2 linked regions of the Desulfosarcina ovata subsp. ovata genome follow. The protein of the gene in region 2 interacts with the protein of the main gene of each other region in a pairwise test. Links are inferred from orthologs where the notes say so. Each region holds a gene or a part of one and is shown on either strand. Other genes may lie near its edges.

Region 1 (9,902 bases), 2.6 Mb from region 2 along the record:
CTGAACATCGATTCTCAACCGACGGCCTTGTGGTCATCTTTCTTCTCGGTTTTTGGCGGGATGATCCCCAGCGCGTTCAACGCATTCCCCAAGTTCTCTGCCGTAAAGGGTTTGTGCAAGATTTTATTGACGCCGGCCTCGGTCGCGGCATCGTTGTCCTGGGTTTCGTTTTGCGTGGTGACCATGATGATCGGTAGATCTGTTTTGTCGTAATGCCGACGCACTTCCCGGATGAGCTCGATGCCGTTAATTTCCGGCATGTTCAGATCGGTGAAAATCACATCCGGTTTGTCCATGGTTACGGCTTTCACGGCCTCGGCGGGAAATTCAAACAGTCGGGGCGCGCAGCCCAGGCTGTGCAGTGCGCCGCGATAGATGTTCAGGATCATTTTTGAATCGTCAACGGCAAAGACCGTCAATGCCGCTGAGGGTGTGTTTCCATTGGTATCACCGATCCGGGCAACCAGTGCATCATGGCCGTTTTTGCGCATCAGGTCCACAAAACGACTGCGTACGTCCGGATGAACCGTGGTGCCCAGAAAGTCCAGTGCGCAGGCCTGAAACGATTTTTCTTCCAGAAGATCCAGAAAAATAGCGTCACAACCGCCATTGAGTACCGCTTCGGTCACCTGACGGGTTTCGATGCCTCCCGAACGGACCATGTTTTTCAATCCGGCGGCCAGCATCGTGTTATAGTTCCGGTCGATGGCCGCCGCCGCCGCCGCGCGGACATTTTGGACCGGGTCGGCCAGGCCCTGAGCCAGGGCAAAGGCACCTTTTTCCACGGGCAGCATTCCCAGGGCCTCATAGGCGGCGAAGCGGACATTGGCATTTTTCGGTTCATTGTGCAGCAGCTTACGGATCGGTACAATGGCGCTTTCGTCGCCGATTTCCCCCAGCACATTGAGGGTATGGATAAGCAGGTCCGGATCATCGTGCAGCAGGTTGCCGATCAGGCTGGGCACGGCTTTGCCACCCATTTCTCTGAGCCGTTGTTTGGTGGCATTGCGCAGGTGGGCATAATGGGATGAGAGCACTTCGTTGAGGCGGTCGATGGCCGCCGGACTCTGATCCGTGGCAAATACGTCGAGGATCATGATGTCCAGGTCCGGGTCGGCACCCAGCTTTTCGGAAAGGCGCTGAAATGCCGTGGGACTGGCCAACTGGCCCAGGGCATAAATGGCGGCGATGGTCAATTCCAGACTGCCGGAATAGAGATATTCGGAGATGGCGGTGGTGGCGGCGGTCTCGCCGATCATTCCCAATGCCATGACCACCGCTTTGATAACGACTTCATCGCCGTCTTCATTGAGAATTCCCATCAATTGGGAAGCGGCTCCCTCAAGACGCATTTCTCCGGCCACCTCCACCAGCACCACACGGTCTTCACGGCGTGATTCCCGCGTCAGCATGGAAAGCAGCATTTGCGGGTGGTAGAGTGCCTTGGCGTACAGGATCTCGCGCAGCTGGGGATAGGTTCGGGCCAGGTTGCGGTACTCGGCAATCAGACTCACGATCAGGGGGATGGCAAACTGGTCATCCGCCCGGTTGAGTTCGAACAGGGCCAGTTTGCGGATACTGTCATCCACGGACTCGATTTTGGATAGAACCAATTTGGCCTTGATCATATCCTTTTCGCGGATATCGAAACGCAGCTCCTCGATAAAATCCTTGGCGTTGACCTGTGTCATTCCCCATTATCCTTTCTGAATCTGTTGGGTTCCCTGTCAGTTCAGGAGGTGACCGACGGACGGGGAAACCATCCATCCAATGATTTTCCAATAATGCCATTATCGTCGTTTGGGGGAGATACTTGATCAGAACTGTGCCACCGTTATGCCGGTGTGGGACAAATCATATCTATTCCACCGGAAACCCGCTTTCCCGCCAGCGTGTCCAGCCATTTTTCAAGTAAAAGACATGATCGAATCCGTTGAAAAAGAGAAGATCCGCAAGCTCCGGCGCGAGATGGCAGTGCTCGCCGTCACAATAGGTGATGATCACAGTCGCCGGATCGGTGGTGGCAAGGAAGTCCGGCAGCCAGCGGTCCTGATCGGCAAACACCAGATTGCGCGCACCACGGATATGCCCGGCGTCAAAATCCACATCCTGCCGGGCATCGACAAAAATAGCCGCATTCGCATCGAACAGCCGCTTCGTCTCATCAAGAGCAATTTCAGAGAAACCGGATGGCATGGCCGGCTGGGCAGCGTGATCGGCGTCCTCGCTACCGGTCCGGACGGCCACCGGGATTCCGATTTTATCCGGCCGGATGGCATACACCGCAATGGCGACCACCACGGCAGCCAGAACGATCACCAATGCCTCTTTGGCAGCGTGTTTGATTATCATATTGACCCATCCCACCGGATTCTGCAGAACCCGTGCTTTTTTATCATGCCACGGACACCGGATGGCTTGATTTCACTTTAATCATCACCATTTTATTTCTAACCACTCCGCCGAAGCGAGTATTGCATTTGATCGCCATTTTGTCCACAATGCACCCGATTCCAATGGTCCGTCAGAAACAACCATCCGCTTTGTCAGCCAACGGCGCAGAGCATAACCGGCAGGGAGACCCTTATGTGTGATGTCAATGTTTTCATAATGAAAAACGGCGCGGAAGAGAAAATCATGGAGAATGTGGATCTGATCGAAGAGGTGGCCGACGGGATGCACCTGGTCAACATTTTCGGGGAGGAGCAAACCCTGAAGGCCAAAATGGTCCAATACAACAACAGTGAGAAACGGATGGTCTTCCAGCCCCTGTAAGCGGTGCGCCATCCCTCCATCCGACAGCAACTCGCCGTGGGCGCAGATCAATCATAGGTCTCGACAAAGAGCCGTTAAACGGTCTGGATGCATTACGCCTTCCACAGCGTGTCCGCGCACCCATGCAGGTGATTGCAATAGCGGGCGACCAAGAAGAGATAATCGGAAAGCCGATTGAGGAACACCAGGATCTGCTGCATGGTTCCGGTGAGACCGGCATCTTCGCCTTCCCCCTCGACGAGGTCGAGGACCCGCCGCTCGGTGCGCCGGCAGACGGTGCGGGCCACATGGGCCAGTGCGGCGGAAAGATGCCCGCCGGGCAGGATGAACTGTTTCAGTTCGGGAAGTTCGTCGCTGATTCGGTCGATGGCCGCCTCAAGCTGTTTGGCCGGTTTGTCGTCAAAGGGTTTCAGAAATCGGGCCGAGGCCGCGCCCGGTGTGGTGGCCAGCCAGGCGCCGGCGTCCAGAAGCAGACCCTGCACCCCCTGCAGCTCATCCTTGACGGGTTGGTGTTCCTGACCGATGGCGGCGACCACGGAACCGATCACCGAATTGAGTTCGTCCAGGTCACCATAGGCAACGATACGGGGATTGTTTTTCAGGACCCGCTCGCCGCTGAAAAGGCTGGTCTTTCCCCGATCGCCGGTAGTGGTATAAATTTTCATGGTTTTTCCCTCAATGCGGCCAAGTAAAAAAACGCCCGCTGCCGCCGGGCGTTTTCATACATCCGTTTTAAACACCATACCGCCGGGGTTACTTGGTACCGAAAATTTTATCTCCGGCATCGCCCAGGCCAGGAATAATATACCCGATATCATTAAGTTTTTCATCTATTGCAGCAACATATACATCCACGTCGGGATGGTCCTTGGTCAGCCGGTCGAGGCCTTCGGGGGCCGCAACCAGAAAAAGCCCCCGGATCTGCGTGCAGCCGGCCTCTTTCAACAGATCGATGGTGGCCATAAGGGTTCCGCCGGTGGCCAGCATGGGATCCAGAATCAGGGCGATCCGGTCTTGCACATTGCTGGTCATCTTGACGTAATAGCGAACCGGCTCCAGGGTCTCTTCGTTTCGATAGAGCCCTACCACACTCACCCTGGCCGAAGGAATCAGGTTTAACACCCCGTCCATCATGCCCAGGCCGGCACGCAGAATCGGTACGACCGTGATTTTTTTCCCCTTGATGTTTTCAACCACCACATCGCCGGCCCACCCCTTGATGGTGATGGTTTCCGTCTCGAGGTCCTTGGTGGCCTCATAGGTCAGCAGCGCGGCCACCTCGCTGGCCAACTCGCGGAATTGTTTGGTAGATATGTCATGAACGCGCATCAGGCCGATTTTATGTTGAATCAGTGGGTGTTTGACGAGATGGACGGGCACACGGCCTCCTTTTTATACCCGACGGTCAATGCGCGGGAATCGTTTTGGGGGTGAATTGAAAAACAAAGGCGTCGGAACCCGGTCGGGGATGGCGCGCCTGCCCGATTCTTGGAGCGGTGGATCTTAAAATTCGCCCAATGGCCGGTTAAAGGTGAACATGGCAGGATCCGCCATCAGCCGGTCAAAAGCGGGTTTGACGTTGCCGCCTGTCGCGGAAAATGGCAGTGAAACGACAAATAGCGCACTACCGATGACCAATGCACAAAATCCCAGCGGCCTGGCCAGCAGGGCATCACCGGCCATTGTCCCGGCGATGATTTCAGGGTCTTGTTCCAGGTTTTGGGCAAAGCAACTGGCACAGGGCACCGCGATCAGGCTGAGCACGGTGATGAGGACGATCAGGCGTTTGAATGTAATGATTTCGTTCATACCATTTTCCTCCATGGTTGGTGGATGCGGACCCTCCGCCGGATGGGCGACGATCGGTCCCATGCAAAAAACGTAGCAGGTATTGGGAACGCTTTCAATGCGTGATATGATCAGGGCCTTTTCAATGAAACCGTCGAAAAGGGGTAGCCAATAGCGTTAAAAATCACGCAAAACGTCCGCAACATGATGAATTCATAAATAAAATATGCCGTGACCCCTGTCAAGCAAAAACCAATCCGTCCGCATCGACCGATTGTTTCCGTTGCCGTGGCCCTGCCGGTCATGGACTGTTACAGTTATACAGTTCCGGACCATCTTTTGGCGCTGATCCGCACGGGAAAACGGGTCCTGGTTCCCTTCGGCAGCCGCACGGTCACCGGCTATCTGATCGGATCCAGCTCAGAACCGGATTCCACCACGCTCAAGCACATCCTCGACGTTCTTGACGACGCACCGCTTTTTTCATCGGCGATGGTCCCGTTTTTCCAGTGGATTGCCACCTATTACATGTATCCCCTGGGCCAGGTGATCAGCACGGCGTTGCCGGCCGGCCTGAATCTGACCGATATCGCCGTCATGACCCTCTGTCCGCCGGGGATGGCCGCCCTCACCTCGGATGCCGTCTCCCCTCTGGAGAAAACGGTTCTGACGGCGCTAACAAAGCGGCCCATGGATTTCCGTCAACTGAAGAAAGATGTGGGGCAGCGCGTGCCATGGGCATTGATTCATCAGATGCGTCAGCGCGGATGGCTGGTGGTGGAACGCCAGATCAAGGGAGGACAGGTCCGCCGCAAAACGATCCGCATGGTCCGCCTTGCCGAAGGCGTTGCCGAGTCAGGAAAGATCTCTCCCCAACGCCAGGCGATTCTGGACCTCCTGCGGCAACAGGGGGGACTGAGTGTTCCGGATCTCAGCAAGCGGGTTCCCACCGCCGCGTCCCTGGTGCGGGCCATGCAAAAGGCCGGGATGGTCCGCATCGAGGATCATCCCGTTTACCGGGATCCTTTCGGAGATCCCATCGATCCGGATCGGCCGCCGGTGCTCACCGACGAGCAGGCCGAGGCGGTCAACCGGATGACACCGCTTCTGGGAAAAGGGTTTCGGACCGTTTTGCTGGCCGGCGTGACCGGCAGCGGCAAGACCGAAGTATACCTGCAGCTGGCCCGCCAGGCGGTTGACAGGGGGTTGCATGTCCTGGTGCTGGTTCCGGAAATTGCACTTATCTCCCAGACTGAACGCCGTTTCCGGGCCCGTTTCGGTGAGACCGTGGCCGTGCTGCACAGCGGACTGAGCCGGGGGGAGCGCTACGATCAGTGGTTGCGTGTGGCCAGGGGCGAGGCCGGCATCGCCATTGGTGCCCGATCCTGCATCTTCGCACCGTTTGAAACAGTGGGGCTGATCATTGTCGACGAGGAGCACGACGCCGCCTACAAACAGGATGGCGGCCTCAGTTACAACGCCAGGGATTTGGCCGTTGTCCGCGCGCGCCACCAGAACGCACTGGCCGTGCTGGGGTCGGCAACGCCGTCGGTGCAGTCGTGGCACAACGTGGCCATCGGTAAATATTCGACGGTCGGGCTGACCAGGCGGGTCAACCGTCAGCCGCTGCCGGTCATCCAGACCGTGGATCTTTCGCAGATCCGGGACGAACGCGGCATCCGCCGCTACATTACTCCCCTTTTGCAGCAGGAGATCCAGAAGACCCTGGACGACGGACACCAGACGCTGATTTTTCTCAACCGGCGGGGGTTTTCCGTCTTCCCCATCTGCGCCCATTGCGGCCAGCCGCTACGCTGTAAAAATTGCGATATCTCGCTGACCCTGCACAAACAGGCCAATGCGTACCGCTGCCACTACTGCGGCTTTTCCCGGCCGGCCACATCCACCTGCCCGGCCTGCGGCTCCGACAAAATCAAACTGCTTGGTACAGGCACCGAAAAAATTCAGGAGGCCATGGTCCAGCTTTTTCCCCAGGCGCGGGTCGCCCGCATGGACCGGGACACCATGACCCGCAAAGGATCCGTCGTGAAACTGCTCAAGGACCTGAAAAACCGCAACATCGACATCCTGGTGGGGACCCAGATGGTGGCCAAGGGGCACGATTTCCCGGGAATTACCCTGGTCGGCGTGGTGTGTGCCGACCTGACGCTCAATTTCCCGGATTTCCGCGCCGGCGAACGCACCTTTCAGCTGCTCGCCCAGGTGGCGGGGCGGGCCGGTCGCGGCAAGCAGCCGGGCAAGGTGATCCTGCAGACCTTCAACCCGGACCACTTCAGCATCACGGCCGCCAAGCACCAGGATTTCGTCACTTTTTTCAATCAGGAGATCGGTTTTCGCCAGGCCCTGGGCTACCCCCCGTTTACCCGTATGATCGCCGTGCGGCTGTCCGGCAGGGATCCCCGGCAAACTGGTATCCATGCGCGGGCATTGGGAAGCGCCTGCCAGGACCTGCTCCACCCCGAAGGCCCGTTTCACCGGCAGGTCCAGGTGATGGGGCCCATTGAAGCGCCCCTGGCCAGGATTGCCAACCAGCATCGCTGGCAGATGTTGATCAAAAGCCCGGACACCGCCCGCCTGCACCGATTCGTCAACCAACTGATGCTGGGTCCCAACGCGCTCCCCACCAGGCGCGATGTGCGGGTGACCATCGATGTGGACCCCTTTTCCCTGATGTAGATCCCCTGGCCTCATCCTGCCGGTAAACCGGACGTTGCCACCGGTGCCTCATTTTTTCCTTTCGCATTGCTTGACAGGACTGGAGGCACGGCTTAAACATAGGAACCAAGTATTTATGAAGGTACGGGAAAGCGTCTTTTCCCCAAAAGGAGAACAACATGAACTTGCGAACGTTTGCGCTGGCCAGCGCATTGATAATGTTGGCCACGATTCCGGCGGCCGTTTCCGCATCCAGCCAGACCGCCGACCCGCCGGCAGCGGCGACCCCGGCGGAGCGTCCCGGCGCCGTGATGGCCGATCGACACTATAAATTTGAGCCGGTGGTGGATGGAACCCAGGTCACCCACGATTTCAAGGTCAAGAATGACGGCCGCGCCATGCTGGACATTCACCAGGTAAAAACCGGTTGAGGCTGCTCGGTCGCCTCCTACCCGAGGCAGATCCCCGCCGGTGGCGAGGGAACCATCAGCATCAAAGTCAACACCAGCGGTTACGGTGGCAGAGACCTTAAAAAGAATATAGCGGTTTACACCAACGATCCGGACAATCGGCGGATCACCCTGACCCTGACCGGATCCGTTCTCAAATTTGTCCGCTTGAATCCGGCTTACGCACGCTTGGTTGGCCCGGCCGGCAGCCATATCAGCAAGTCGATCACCATTACCCGCGAAAAGGCCTATCCGTTTCGCATTGTCGAGGCCAAGGCGCGTAACGGTAAGGACATCGCCTTTGCCCTGAAAGAACTCAAAGCCACCGAAGGGGACGGGTATCTGCTGACCATCGAGAACAAGAAAACCGCTGCCGGTCGCTATGCCGACACGGTGATCCTGACCACGGACAGCACCATCAAGCCCACCATCAGCGTGCCGATTTACGGGCAGATCAAGGCAGCGGCACCACCGGCGGCAAACCCGGATCCGTCCAAGCCGCAATCCAGCGGCAGTTAGAAGGCGGTTGCCCGGCGATAACCCCGCCCACAACAAGCCATCAAAAAGCACCGACACCGCCCGGTCGGTGCTTTTTATTCGCCTACAGGAGCCTTTTTGTGAAGCAGCATCCGAAAGTCGTCGCTTTTGATTGTGATGGGGTCATGTTCGATTCCCGCAAAGCCAATCAGGCATACTACAACCATGTGCTCAGTCATGTCGGTCTGCCGGAGATGACCCCCGATCAGGCCAATTACAGCCACATGCAGACCGTTGACGCCGCCCTGGCATACATGATTCCCGATGAGGCCGCCCGCCAGGCGGCGCATGCTTTTCGCAAACAGATGGGCTACCTGCCCTTTCTGCGGTTGATGGAGATGGAGCCGGGGCTGGTGCCCCTGCTGGAAAAATTACGCCCGCGCTACAAAACCGCCGTGGCCACCAACCGCACCGACACCATGGCCCGCGTATTGGCCGATAACCATATCGAGCATCTTTTCGACCTGGTGGTCTGTGCCATGGATGTCCGGTTTCCCAAACCGCACCCCGAATCCCTCAATAAGGTGGTTGACCACTTTGGTGTCCGACCGGAAGAGGTGCTCTATATCGGCGACTCCGAGGTGGATGAAACCGCCGCCATCGCCGCCGGGATCGCTTTTGTGGCTTACCGCAATCCGGATCTCAAGGCCGATCATCATATCGACCGGCTGGCGGAAATCGAGGCCATGCTCGGCTTGGGATAACCGTTCGGTCGATTTTGCTGCCCCCTTTAAAAAAGCGATTCACGTATTGAACGATGCCCCCATCGCATTCCATCAAAAAGCAGGCCGAAGCGGCGCTGACCGGTGTCCACTTCGATTTTATCGCGAAGTACCATGCGGTCACCGACCTGCGACGCCTGGCGCGAAAAGAACCGGGGACGCTTGACCGGGAGACCATCACCGCGCTGGAACAGCTCCTGCGATCGGATGCCTTCAGCCGGGTCCGGCAAAGCTACTTTCTCTTCCGGGAGGCCGCATGCGTCATGTGCGACATGGCCTGCGCACCGGGTGCAAACGGCATGCGATCCCGGGCCTTGGTCAGCCTCGAGGGCCTGCTCCGGCAAACCCGAGGGAGTGCCCACCGTGGTGTGGCCGAAGCCCTGGGCAGCCTGCCGGTAAACATTCACGGCCCGCAACCAGTGGGCAACCGGCCGTCATCGACCCCGCCCGTCGCCTGGCGGGAACTTTTCGAGGCCAAAGCGCTGACCCCGGTTGGAACGCCCTGGTACATCGGCCGCAGCCTGGTCACTCCGCTGTCCCGGGAAAACCGGCTGCTGGTGGTCAAACTGGCAAAAAAGGATGATCGGGTTGAAGACCTGCAAAAGGAGATCCAATGGATGGAAACGCTGCATCGGCCGGACTACGCGGTGGATTGCCGTTTCCACATTCCGGAACCACTGAGGATCCGCCGGCAGCCGGTGTTTCGTTTGGCTCGTCTCCCCCTGGCCCCTCCGAGCACGCTTACGCGGCATCCCGGGAAACTGGCCATCGCCTTCGTGGCCCATCGCGACTACTTTGTTTACCCCAACCATCCCCGGGTCGATGGCCCGTGTGCCCGGGAAATGCTTGCCCGCAATGCCTTTCTCATGGGCCACCTCGCTGCCCGGGGAATCATCCACGATGCACCGATCCCCCTGTTTCACAACCGTACCCAACGCATGCGCCGTAACGACCA
Region 2 (9,538 bases):
ACACGATCGTTCCAACCGAGTACGTTAACCTCGTAGCGCGGTACATAGAAGACAAGCTTCACGAGAGCAACGTTCCGGTGGATAAAAAAAACGGCAAGGAAATCTACGTATGGATGGAAGAAGTCCATGCAGATGGCACTTGGTCTTTCGGATGCAATGTCAAGTTGAAAATCGCTATCCCGGAGATCGACTACACACACGTTTACAGCGGCTATGAGGGGAGCGGAATAATTATGAATGCCATAGGCTATGCTACCAACCTCGCGATAGTCGAATTTATCAAAGACCCCGTTGTCGAAAAGTATATACAGTGTTCGGATTAGGTTGCCGGAAATAAATAATTCCCCCAGATCGCGCCGGATTTGGGGTCGTCTACAAGACGCCGGCACCGGTGCATATCGGGGATGATCTCACCCCGCTGATGGAGTTTTGTAAGTATCAATCTTCCGTCCCCTTTCACGTTATAGTATTTAAATACAGGGCACTCCGAGACATTATGGCAACAACAAATGAGAAAACCGTATCTTTGGTTCTTGGGAGCGGGGGTGCGCGAGGTCTGGCCCATATTGGCGTAATTCACTGGCTTGAAGAAAATCAATTCCAAATACAATCAATCGCCGGAGCCTCAATTGGTGCAGTAATAGGGGGTATATATGCAGCCGGAAAACTTGGTGAATATGAGCAGTGGGTGTGTTCGATAACGAAAGTCGACATCGTCAAATTGCTGGATCTCTCGTGGGAAAAAAGCGGACTGGTCAAAGGTGACAAACTCATCAACACACTAATCAATCTTGTGGGTAGGCAATTAATCGAAGATCTTCCCATTTCATATACTGCAATTTCTACTGATTTAAAGGGCCAAAAGGAAATTTGGATAAAGTCGGGTAGTCTTTTTGATGCTATGAGGGCGTCTTTCGCAATACCTCTTCTCTTCACTCCATTTAAGTACAAAGGAATCGATCTTGTTGATGGAGGAATATTAAATCCCGTTCCTATTGCGCCGACGTTTGGTGATAGGACGGACATGACCATTGCTGTCCATCTGGGCGGCCCCGCAGAGAGTATAGAAAAGCTGAGTGCCATAACTTGTGCTCCAACACTCCCGTCCTCCTCGTTTCGTGAAAAGATCAATCATTTCATTAGCCACCTCGAAGGATCCGTGACAAACAGGAGTTCTCGAGACTGGGGGGTATACGATATCGCCATTCAGGCGTTTGAGGCTATGCAGAACACCATAGCACGCCAGAAGCTTGCTGCTTATCCACCAGACATTGTCATAGAAATCGCCAGGAATGCATGCCGTACATTAGAATTTGATAGGGCCTCCGAGATGATTGAACTGGGATACAGAAAGGCGGAAGAGTGCATACCTCAAGCTGTGTCAGTCACCAAGGTGGAACACTGAGTGCTACAGAATTGGAAACTAAGGTTGCCGAACCTGACACTGCAAAGTACGCCGAACATCCGGCACCTGTGAGTTTGCTGTTCGCCAGAGAAGCATCCGCATGAAAATCCTGATTGTAACGATTGGTATCAGTGTTTAAGATAATGTTTTTGGCAAGGCCAGAGGGAGGAAACTGTATAAACCATACCGCGACGACCGATAACGTAGCCCAAAAACATTATCTTGAATGCTATACAAGGGGAAGATCATCCTTCATAACTCAATGGGTGAATGACAAGTAATTTCGTAATCCGTGAAGAGCAATGGATAAAAGCTTAAAGCAATTGCAATTAATCTCAATCTTGATACATTGGATGCCAAATGCTATCTTGATCGGCATAGCAGGTGCTTTTGTGGGTGGTTTTATCGGATCACTTCTTGGGCTTGGAACAGTTACCGGATTTAATATAGGAAGTTTCTTGCTGGCTATCGGTGGCGCTCTCCTCCTTTTGGTTCTGTACCGTGTGATAAAGAAGAAATAGCTCCCTTTTTAACGGGAAAAGGACTTCCTCCTTCTGGGCTTTCCAAACAGATGAATATCGATCACTTGCCAACGCCTTTGTATATCGCCCACCGGGGGCTTCGCGCCCGTTTTCCCGAGAACACCCTGCCCGCTTTTATGGGGGCCGGTGATGCCGGCGCCCAGATGATCGAGTTGGATGTCACCCTCTCCCGGGACCGCCGGTTGGTGGTGATCCATGACGATACAGTGGACCGTACCACCAATGGCCGCGGGGCGGTCAGCACGTTGACCCTGGCCGAGCTTTCGCAGCTGGATGCGGGCAGCTGGTTCGACCCGCGTTTCCGTTATGCACGGTTGCCCACCCTGGCCCAGGTACTGGAGGCGGTTCGTGGCCGGCTGCTGGTGAATATCGAGATCAAACCGGAGGCCTTTGAACCGGATGGCCCCGACAATGCGGTGGAGCGCCAGGTGCTCGATCTGGCGCATCGCGAGCAGATGTGCGATGCGGTTCTGATTTCCAGTTTCGAGTGGCGGATGCTGGAAAATATCCGTAAGCGAGACGACCGGATCGCCCTGGGACTGCTTTCGGAACGGTCTGCCGACGACCGCTTGCGCGACTGGTACGGGCGCCTCCAGGCCTTTTCGTGGCATCCGGACTACCGGGTGCTGACCCGGCCACAGGTGGAAGAATTCCACCGGCTGGGCGCGCGGGTGTTTCCCTATGCCGTGGACGGAGCGATCGATACCCTCGGCATGCTGGCGATGGGGGTGGACGGGCTGATTGTTGACGATCCCAAACAGATGAAGGAGTAACTTTATGGGACGCTATCTCATGCTGGACATCGGTGCCGGCACCCTTGACATTTTATACTACGATACGGATCAGGATCTGCATTACAAAGCCGTGGTTCGCTCACCGGTGCGGGTGCTGGCCGATGCCGTCCGAAGGACCACCGGCGATCTACTGGTGACCGGTGGTGAGATGGGGGGCGGGCCGGTTTCCCAGGCCCTGATCGACCGTGCGGCAACCGCAGCGGTGGTGATGTCGGAACCCGCCGCGGCAACCATCCATCATGACCGCGACCGGGTCAGCGCCCACGGTATCCGGGTGGTTGCGGCCAGCGAGGCCGACCGGTTGAAAACTGACACCCGCTTCGCCCAGGTGCGCACGGCCGATATCCAGCCGGGGCGGTTGCAGCAGATCGTGGAGGGCTTCGGGGTGCCTTTTGCCTTTGATGCCGTGGCCATCTGCGCCCAGGATCACGGTGCCGCGCCTGCCGGTGTGTCGCACCTCGACTTTCGCCACAACCTGTTTACTGCAGCCCTGGAAACGGATCCGGTTCCCCAGGCCTTACTTTACCGATCCGGCGACGTGCCGGAAACCATGAACCGGCTGTCCACCATTGCCCGTGACGCCGAGGGCCTGCCCGCCGAACGGGTCTATGTGATGGATTCGGGCATGGCGGCCATTCTGGGAGCTTCCAAGGACCGGCAGGCCGATGGCAAAACGCGTATTCTGGTGCTCGATATCGCCACTTCGCATACGGTGGGAGCGGCCATGGAGGCGGGTGTGCTGTGCGGATTTTTTGAATACCACACCAAGGATGTCTCTGCCGCGCTGCTGGACCGGCTTCTCCGGGCGCTTCCCGAGGGCCGGCTTTCCCATCGACAGATTCTCGATGAAGGCGGTCACGGTGCATACACCCGCCATGCCTTCGGTTACGATGCGGTCGAAATGATTCTGGCCACCGGGCCCCGGCGGCGGCTGATCGCTGACGCCCGCGTGCCGGTGACATGGGGGGCCCCGTGGGGTGACAACATGATGACCGGTACGGTGGGCCTGTTGGAAGCGGTACGCTTGCGGGAAGGACTTCCGCCGATCGACTACCTATGACCAGCCAAAAGCGTGGCAATTGAAAGGCAACGCTTTCCAGGAGAAGAAATGATGATGGATCCAACGCGGGCAGCGGCCATCGATGCCCACATCCAAAACGATGCGTTCATGCGTTTTCTTGGCGCTGAAGTGGCAATTGTTTCACCGGGGCACAGTCGGGTTTCGCTGACGGTCACCGAACAGATGACCAACTTTCACGGCATCACCCATGGCGGTGTCGTTTTTGCGTTGGGGGATTTGGCCTTTGCCGCGGCCAGCAACTCCCGGGGGCAGACCGCCGTGGCCCTCAATGTGAGCATTACCTTTCTCAACCCGTCCAAGGTGGGTGACCGTTTGGTGGCCGAGGCCAGGGAATGCCACAGGGGCGGTCGAACCGGGCTTTACGAAATTACGGTGATGGACGCGACAAGCGATACACTCATCGCCCGCAGCCAGGATCTGGTTTACCGCAAGAAGGAGTGGTTTGTTGCCCCGGAGCCGGAGTAAGGCGATTTCTGTCAAAGAATATACCCGCCTGCTTGTCTTTTCATCCGTCTTCTGCGTTGGGCTTTTCCACACATAGCCCCACTATGCGTAAAAAAACCCGCCTTGAATACGACGGAAAAATTCAAGAAAGGGGGGTTAATGGATTGACATCCCTTCATGCAGGAAATACGTGGAAGTGTGCCACCTGCCCCAACATGCCGGAGAATATCCGCAGCATGGGCTTACTCGCTGACCGGCCACGACATGAAAAGCGCGATGACTTCAAAAGCGGAGAAATAATGCACAACACTGAGATCAGGATAAGAGGGTATCATCTGGATTTGTTCGGACATGTCAACAACGCCCGTTATCTGGAGTTTCTGGAAGAAGCCCGTTGGGCGATTTTTGACGACAAACTGAACCTTGAAGATCTGGCCAGGGGTGGGTTTGCGTTTACCGTGGTTTCACTACCGTACACTTTTAAAAAACTTATAACTATATGATATAGTAGAATATAATAATTCTGGACATTCCACCAGTCATTTTATATATTAGGCTTCCACGATTATCTCTTATAATATGGAGGCCTTATGAATGACTGCAAATCGATTTATAGAAAAGTCAACGATTTTGTCAAACTTTTCTACCCGGTGGAACTCAAAGGAAATCTCCTGAGAAACATGAACACGCTGGCAACAATGATCACGGGCATCATTATCGGCAAAGAAACCCAGTTACCAAAGATCGCACTCAATGTACCCGAAAATATTAAAGTGCCCAGCACCGAAAAACGCATCAAGCGCCTGCTCATCAACGAAAAGGTTACCGAGCAAACCTACTTTCTACCCTTCATACAAAACGTATTGGCCCACCTTGGTCTTGAAGAAATCGTCCTGGCCATTGACGGCAGTCTGGTTGGACGCGGGTGTATTTGTTTGATGATCAGTTTGATTTACAATGGCCGCGCGTTGCCACTAGCCTTCAAAATCGTTGAGGGTAAAAAAGGCCATCTGCCTGAAGACATGCATGTTGAGGTGGTAAAGAAACTGCATCCATTGATCCCCGAATCCACTCGTCAGGTAATCTTTCTGGGAGATGGTGAGTTTGACGGCACAACGCTTCAGCAAACACTGGCCAAGTTTGGGTGGAAATATGTTTGCCGCACGGCATATAATATTACCATCTACGCCGATAATGAATCTTTTCAGATCGACATCCTTGCCACTATACTGCCCAAGGGCCATTGCAAAGGGATGAAAAACTGCCAGTTCACCAACAAAAAATATGGCCCGGTAACTGCGGTGGCCTGGTGGGGGAGCGATCACAATGAGCCCATATTCCTGGTAACCAATTTTAAATCGGCTGAAAAAGCATGCGACTACTATGCGAAGCGCTTTACGATTGAAACGTTTTTCAGTGATCAAAAAAGCCGAGGGTTCAATATCGCCAAGAGCCATCTTTCTTGTCCCAAGCGGTTAACCCGACTGATGATGGCCAGTTGCCTAGCATACTTATGGGTCATTTTTTTTTGGGATTCTCGCTTTTTCGACTGGCTTGTACAAACAGATCCATCGTTCGGATCGATGTGACCTCAGCCTGTTTCAGCTTGGCCTCAGGATGATAACCTATCTCGCGGTGCGAGGTTTGCCGTTCTCACTTCATAACGGACCAATACCTGATGACTTGCAGACATTTCACCAGAGGGATAAACGAGACCTGCAAAATTTTTCTCATTAGATCAAGGTGTTGTAAAATGTGTACGGTAGTGAAACCGTGGTCAACATTAACATCAACTATCGACACCCCGCTTTTCTGCATGACACCCTTTGCATCGAATCCCGTCTTTCGAAAGTGGGCAGCCGGTCAGCGGTGATCCGCCAAACCGTCATAAATAAAAAAAGCGCCGTACCGATTGCCGATGCGGATGTTACGTTTGTCATGCTGGACGCGAAATCGCAAAAAGCGGCCCTGTTGGAAGGCAGATTGAAGGAGACCCTCCTCCAGACGATTGGCCCTGAATCTTCTTTGGAGACGGGGTGATTTGCAATTCCCAGCCAGAACTTGACTGGCTGGGAAAGGGTAACAACGGTGCATATACAAACATATGCACCGTTGGTAACAAAGAGAATGTCAGGAGTCCTTCAGAACGGGATATCGTCTTCCTGGTCGTTGGGATAGGGCGGTTGGGGATATCCCTGGTCCGGGTAACCGCCGTTGTTGCCGGCGTTTGCGCCGCGACCGGCTCCAGCACCACCTCCGGGACCGGCACCGGCCCCGCCGCTGTACCCGCCACTGTATCCGCCCCTTGCACCACCACCACCGCCATCGCGGGTACCGAGCATCTGCATGGTGCCTCGCATATCCACCACGACTTCGGTGGTGTAGCGATCCTGGCCGTCCTGGCCCTGCCACTTGCGGGTCTGGAGTTTGCCTTCGATGTAGACCTGGCGGCCCTTGGAGAGGTACTCGCCGCAGATTTCGGCCAGCTTGCCGAACACCACAATGCGATGCCATTCGGTTTTCTCGCGCCGTTCGCCACTGTTTTTATCCGTCCACGTTTCCGAGGTGGCGATCGAAAAATTGGCCACCGCCCTGCCATCGGGGGTGTACCTGATTTCAGGATCCCGACCGAGGTTGCCGACCAGAATAACTTTATTGATGCCTCCTGCCATATTTTACCTTCCTTTTGCTGAGATCCAAAAGTGGGATGTACATTCAAAACAATGTCGTTTAAACTTACATTTAAAGCATGTTTTCTGAATTATCAGAACTGCGTTCTCACACAACGTTTTTTTCGGCGACTCAAGTCGTCGTCGCTGGGTAAATCTTTGCATCCATATCATTTCTCCGGCAATTTTAACAGCCTGACGGGAAGAAACCCATGAATTGAAGGGGAACGGGCATGTACCTAATCCGCATCCGTATGAACAGATCAAGCTTATGCACCCTATCAGGTACCCTCGCATCGATTGCCGTAATGCTGACAGCCGCTTCTGCCGTTATCGGCACACCGGAAGTTGCAGCCGGCTCAGAATCCGCGTCACCGCGAATCCTGCATATCATGAGCTACCACCAGGTTTGGGAATGGAACGAAGACCAGCTGAACGGCTTCAAACATGGGCTGAATCTGCCTGCAGCGCAGTCAACATATTTCAAATGGATTCCAAGCGAAACAACAGTGAAGCATGGATGCAAAGCATGGGAAAAAAAGGCCATGCAATTGATCGATACCTGGAAACCGGACCTGGTATACACCAATGACGACATCGCGCAGGCTTATGTGACCAGACATTACGTCAATCATTCACTCCCTTTCGTTTTTAGCGGAGTCAATGCGGCTCCGAATGAATACGGATTTTGAAGATCCATCCTCATCAAAAAGCCGTCGTGGCCAGCGGGTATGTGGAAACGGAGCGCGTAAAGCAGGCTCAGCAATTGGGTGTCGGGCAGTCTGTCAAAAAGCCCTACACGTTGGAAACCATAGCGATTGCAATCAAAAATGAACTGGCGAGAGATGGATAGTTCATTGCCGGCGGGTGGAGACCGCCGGTCCATTTTGGCTGTCGCCTGATGGCAAAGGCCAAATTTCCGGTTCTCGGATGTTTGGCGTCAAAACTTGCTGCGCAACCATTCGATGATGCTGCCGGCCAGCGGCTGTCTGGCCCGGATGGCGGCATGGGGACACACTTCCAGGCAGCAGTAGCAGCGGATGCAGGTGTCCGTGTTGAACGAAATGCCCCGGTCGGTATAGGAAATCGCCTCGGCCGGGCAGTATTTCCAGCACTCGCCGCACAGTTTGCAGATCTGGTTGTTCACCGTCGGCTGCTGGATGACGAACCGGCGCACGAAGCGGCCCAAGAAATCGGGCCCCATGGTCAGGGTGCCCAGTTCCGGAAACTGGAAGTCGTCCAGAATCGCCAGGTCGCCGTTGACGTGCACGCTGCCGTCGTAAAGTCCCATTTCCCTGGCATTGCGCTGGGTTTCCAGGGTTTCGGGATCCATGCCCACCTGCAGGCAGATGACATGATCCACGGCATGGGCATCCCTGCCGCCGAACAGCAAACCCAATTCCCGGGGGGTGCCGCTCTTGCCCGGGCCCTGTCCCTCCATGGCCAGAATGCCGTCCACGATGGTGTAGGCCGGTTTGACCGCCTCGTAGACGCTGACGATCAGGCGGCCGAACATGTGCCGGTCCACACCGGTGCGCATATGCCATTTGGGTTTTTCCAGGCCGACAATACAGCCGAACAGGTTTTTTACCCCCAGGGTGAGCATCATCTGAGCATGGGTTTTAAGCTTGGCCAGGTTGATCACCACATCGGCTTCCAGGGCGTCGCTGGCCACATCGATCGTTCCGAAAGGTTCGCCCACATCCACCAAAGTGGTCCGCTCGAAGGGGCCGATGGTCACTTCGAGGCCCTTGAGGCTCTCGGTGTAACCGCCTTTTTTGAGCAGTTTCGTGAAACTGCCGGTGGCCGGGCTGTCCGCGATTTGCACGCGGGCGCCTTGATCCAGGGCAAACTCGACAGCGGCGCGCAGGATTGATGGATGGGTGGTCACCGCCTTTTCCGGCGGCGCCGGCTGAAGAAAATTGGGCTTGATCAGCACCCGGCTGCCCGGCCTGATGGCCGGCGCTTCAGCCGAGGAGAGCATTTCGGCAACCGTCCCACGAATGGTTGCCATTTCGTAAGTTGCTTGCCGAATAAAGACAGTGGACATGCCAGGGGTGCTCTCCGGTTAGGATCGGGGATGAAATTAATTGGGCGCAATTGCGCCGGGCTTGTGTTCGTCTTCAAGGCGCATCAACGGTTGCATACTGGGAGTATGTGGGCGTTGATGCAACGCGGAAGACGGGCGCAAGAACAAGCAATTTTGTTCAATTAATAAAATTCCCGATCCTTACCCGTAAAACCGTTTGGGAGGAAACGGCCATTGCGCCAGTGGTTCCATTCAGGGTAAATCAACAAAGCGCAAGACGAATAGATCGGGGGGCGCTTTAAAAGCGCTATAGTATTGATGCCGTGCTTAATCAAGTCCTTTCCCTGTCCCGGGCTTTTACGATGAATGAGGAAAAAGAGACCATCCGCAGCCGTGCCCTTGAGAAACGGATTCGCCGTCATGTGGCCGGCAGAACCCGGGAATACTTTGCCGCTGTGCCACCCGGCTTTGAGGCGGGCTGCCGCCAGGAGCTGATCGATCTGGGGCTCGACCCGGCTGGCGTTACGGTCGAAGCGGGCGGGATCGGCTTCACCGGCCGTCTGATGGACTGCCT

Evidence for each region.
Region 1: the proteins of ssb (region 2) and priA interact in binary tests that used the Escherichia coli proteins (3 or more experiments, as listed by UniProt). The link is inferred for Desulfosarcina ovata subsp. ovata from one-to-one orthologs.

The regions. Positions count from the first base shown.
Region 1 is NZ_AP021879.1:6,203,081-6,212,982, forward strand. Bases 4,434-7,527 are described here. They hold priA (replication restart helicase PriA), read left to right. Parts: upstream 4,434-4,794; coding sequence 4,795-7,260; downstream 7,261-7,527. Other genes in these bases: GN112_RS27230 (hypothetical protein), read right to left, coding at 4,434-4,584. Outside these bases: GN112_RS27205 (HEAT repeat domain-containing protein), read right to left, coding at 15-1,691; GN112_RS27210 (rhodanese-like domain-containing protein), read right to left, coding at 1,861-2,352; GN112_RS27215 (CooT family nickel-binding protein), read left to right, coding at 2,587-2,775; GN112_RS27220 (cob(I)yrinic acid a,c-diamide adenosyltransferase), read right to left, coding at 2,868-3,440; upp (uracil phosphoribosyltransferase), read right to left, coding at 3,529-4,155; more of GN112_RS27230, read right to left, coding at 4,279-4,433; GN112_RS27250 (HAD family hydrolase), read left to right, coding at 8,306-8,929; GN112_RS27255 (SidJ-related pseudokinase), read left to right, coding at 8,983-9,902.
Region 2 is NZ_AP021879.1:3,608,981-3,618,518, forward strand. What follows is about bases 5,174-7,903. They hold ssb (single-stranded DNA-binding protein), read right to left. Parts: upstream 6,939-7,903; coding sequence 6,408-6,938; downstream 5,174-6,407. Other genes in these bases: GN112_RS16015 (transposase), read left to right, coding at 5,174-5,855; GN112_RS16020 (acyl-CoA thioesterase), read left to right, coding at 6,022-6,306; GN112_RS16030 (hypothetical protein), read left to right, coding at 7,169-7,627; GN112_RS16035 (DUF362 domain-containing protein), read right to left, coding at 7,876-7,903. In the rest of the region: GN112_RS15980 (hypothetical protein), read left to right, coding at 1-323; GN112_RS15985 (patatin-like phospholipase family protein), read left to right, coding at 497-1,405; GN112_RS15990 (GlsB/YeaQ/YmgE family stress response membrane protein), read left to right, coding at 1,708-1,926; GN112_RS15995 (glycerophosphodiester phosphodiesterase), read left to right, coding at 1,977-2,720; GN112_RS16000 (DUF1786 family protein), read left to right, coding at 2,725-3,801; GN112_RS16005 (hotdog fold thioesterase), read left to right, coding at 3,850-4,287; GN112_RS34870 (thioesterase family protein), read left to right, coding at 4,371-4,769; more of GN112_RS16015, read left to right, coding at 4,857-5,173; more of GN112_RS16035, read right to left, coding at 7,904-8,949; GN112_RS16040 (THUMP domain-containing class I SAM-dependent RNA methyltransferase), read left to right, coding at 9,327-9,538. UniProt on the Escherichia coli protein: Plays an important role in DNA replication, recombination and repair. Binds to ssDNA and to an array of partner proteins to recruit them to their sites of action during DNA metabolism. Acts as a sliding platform that migrates on DNA via reptation.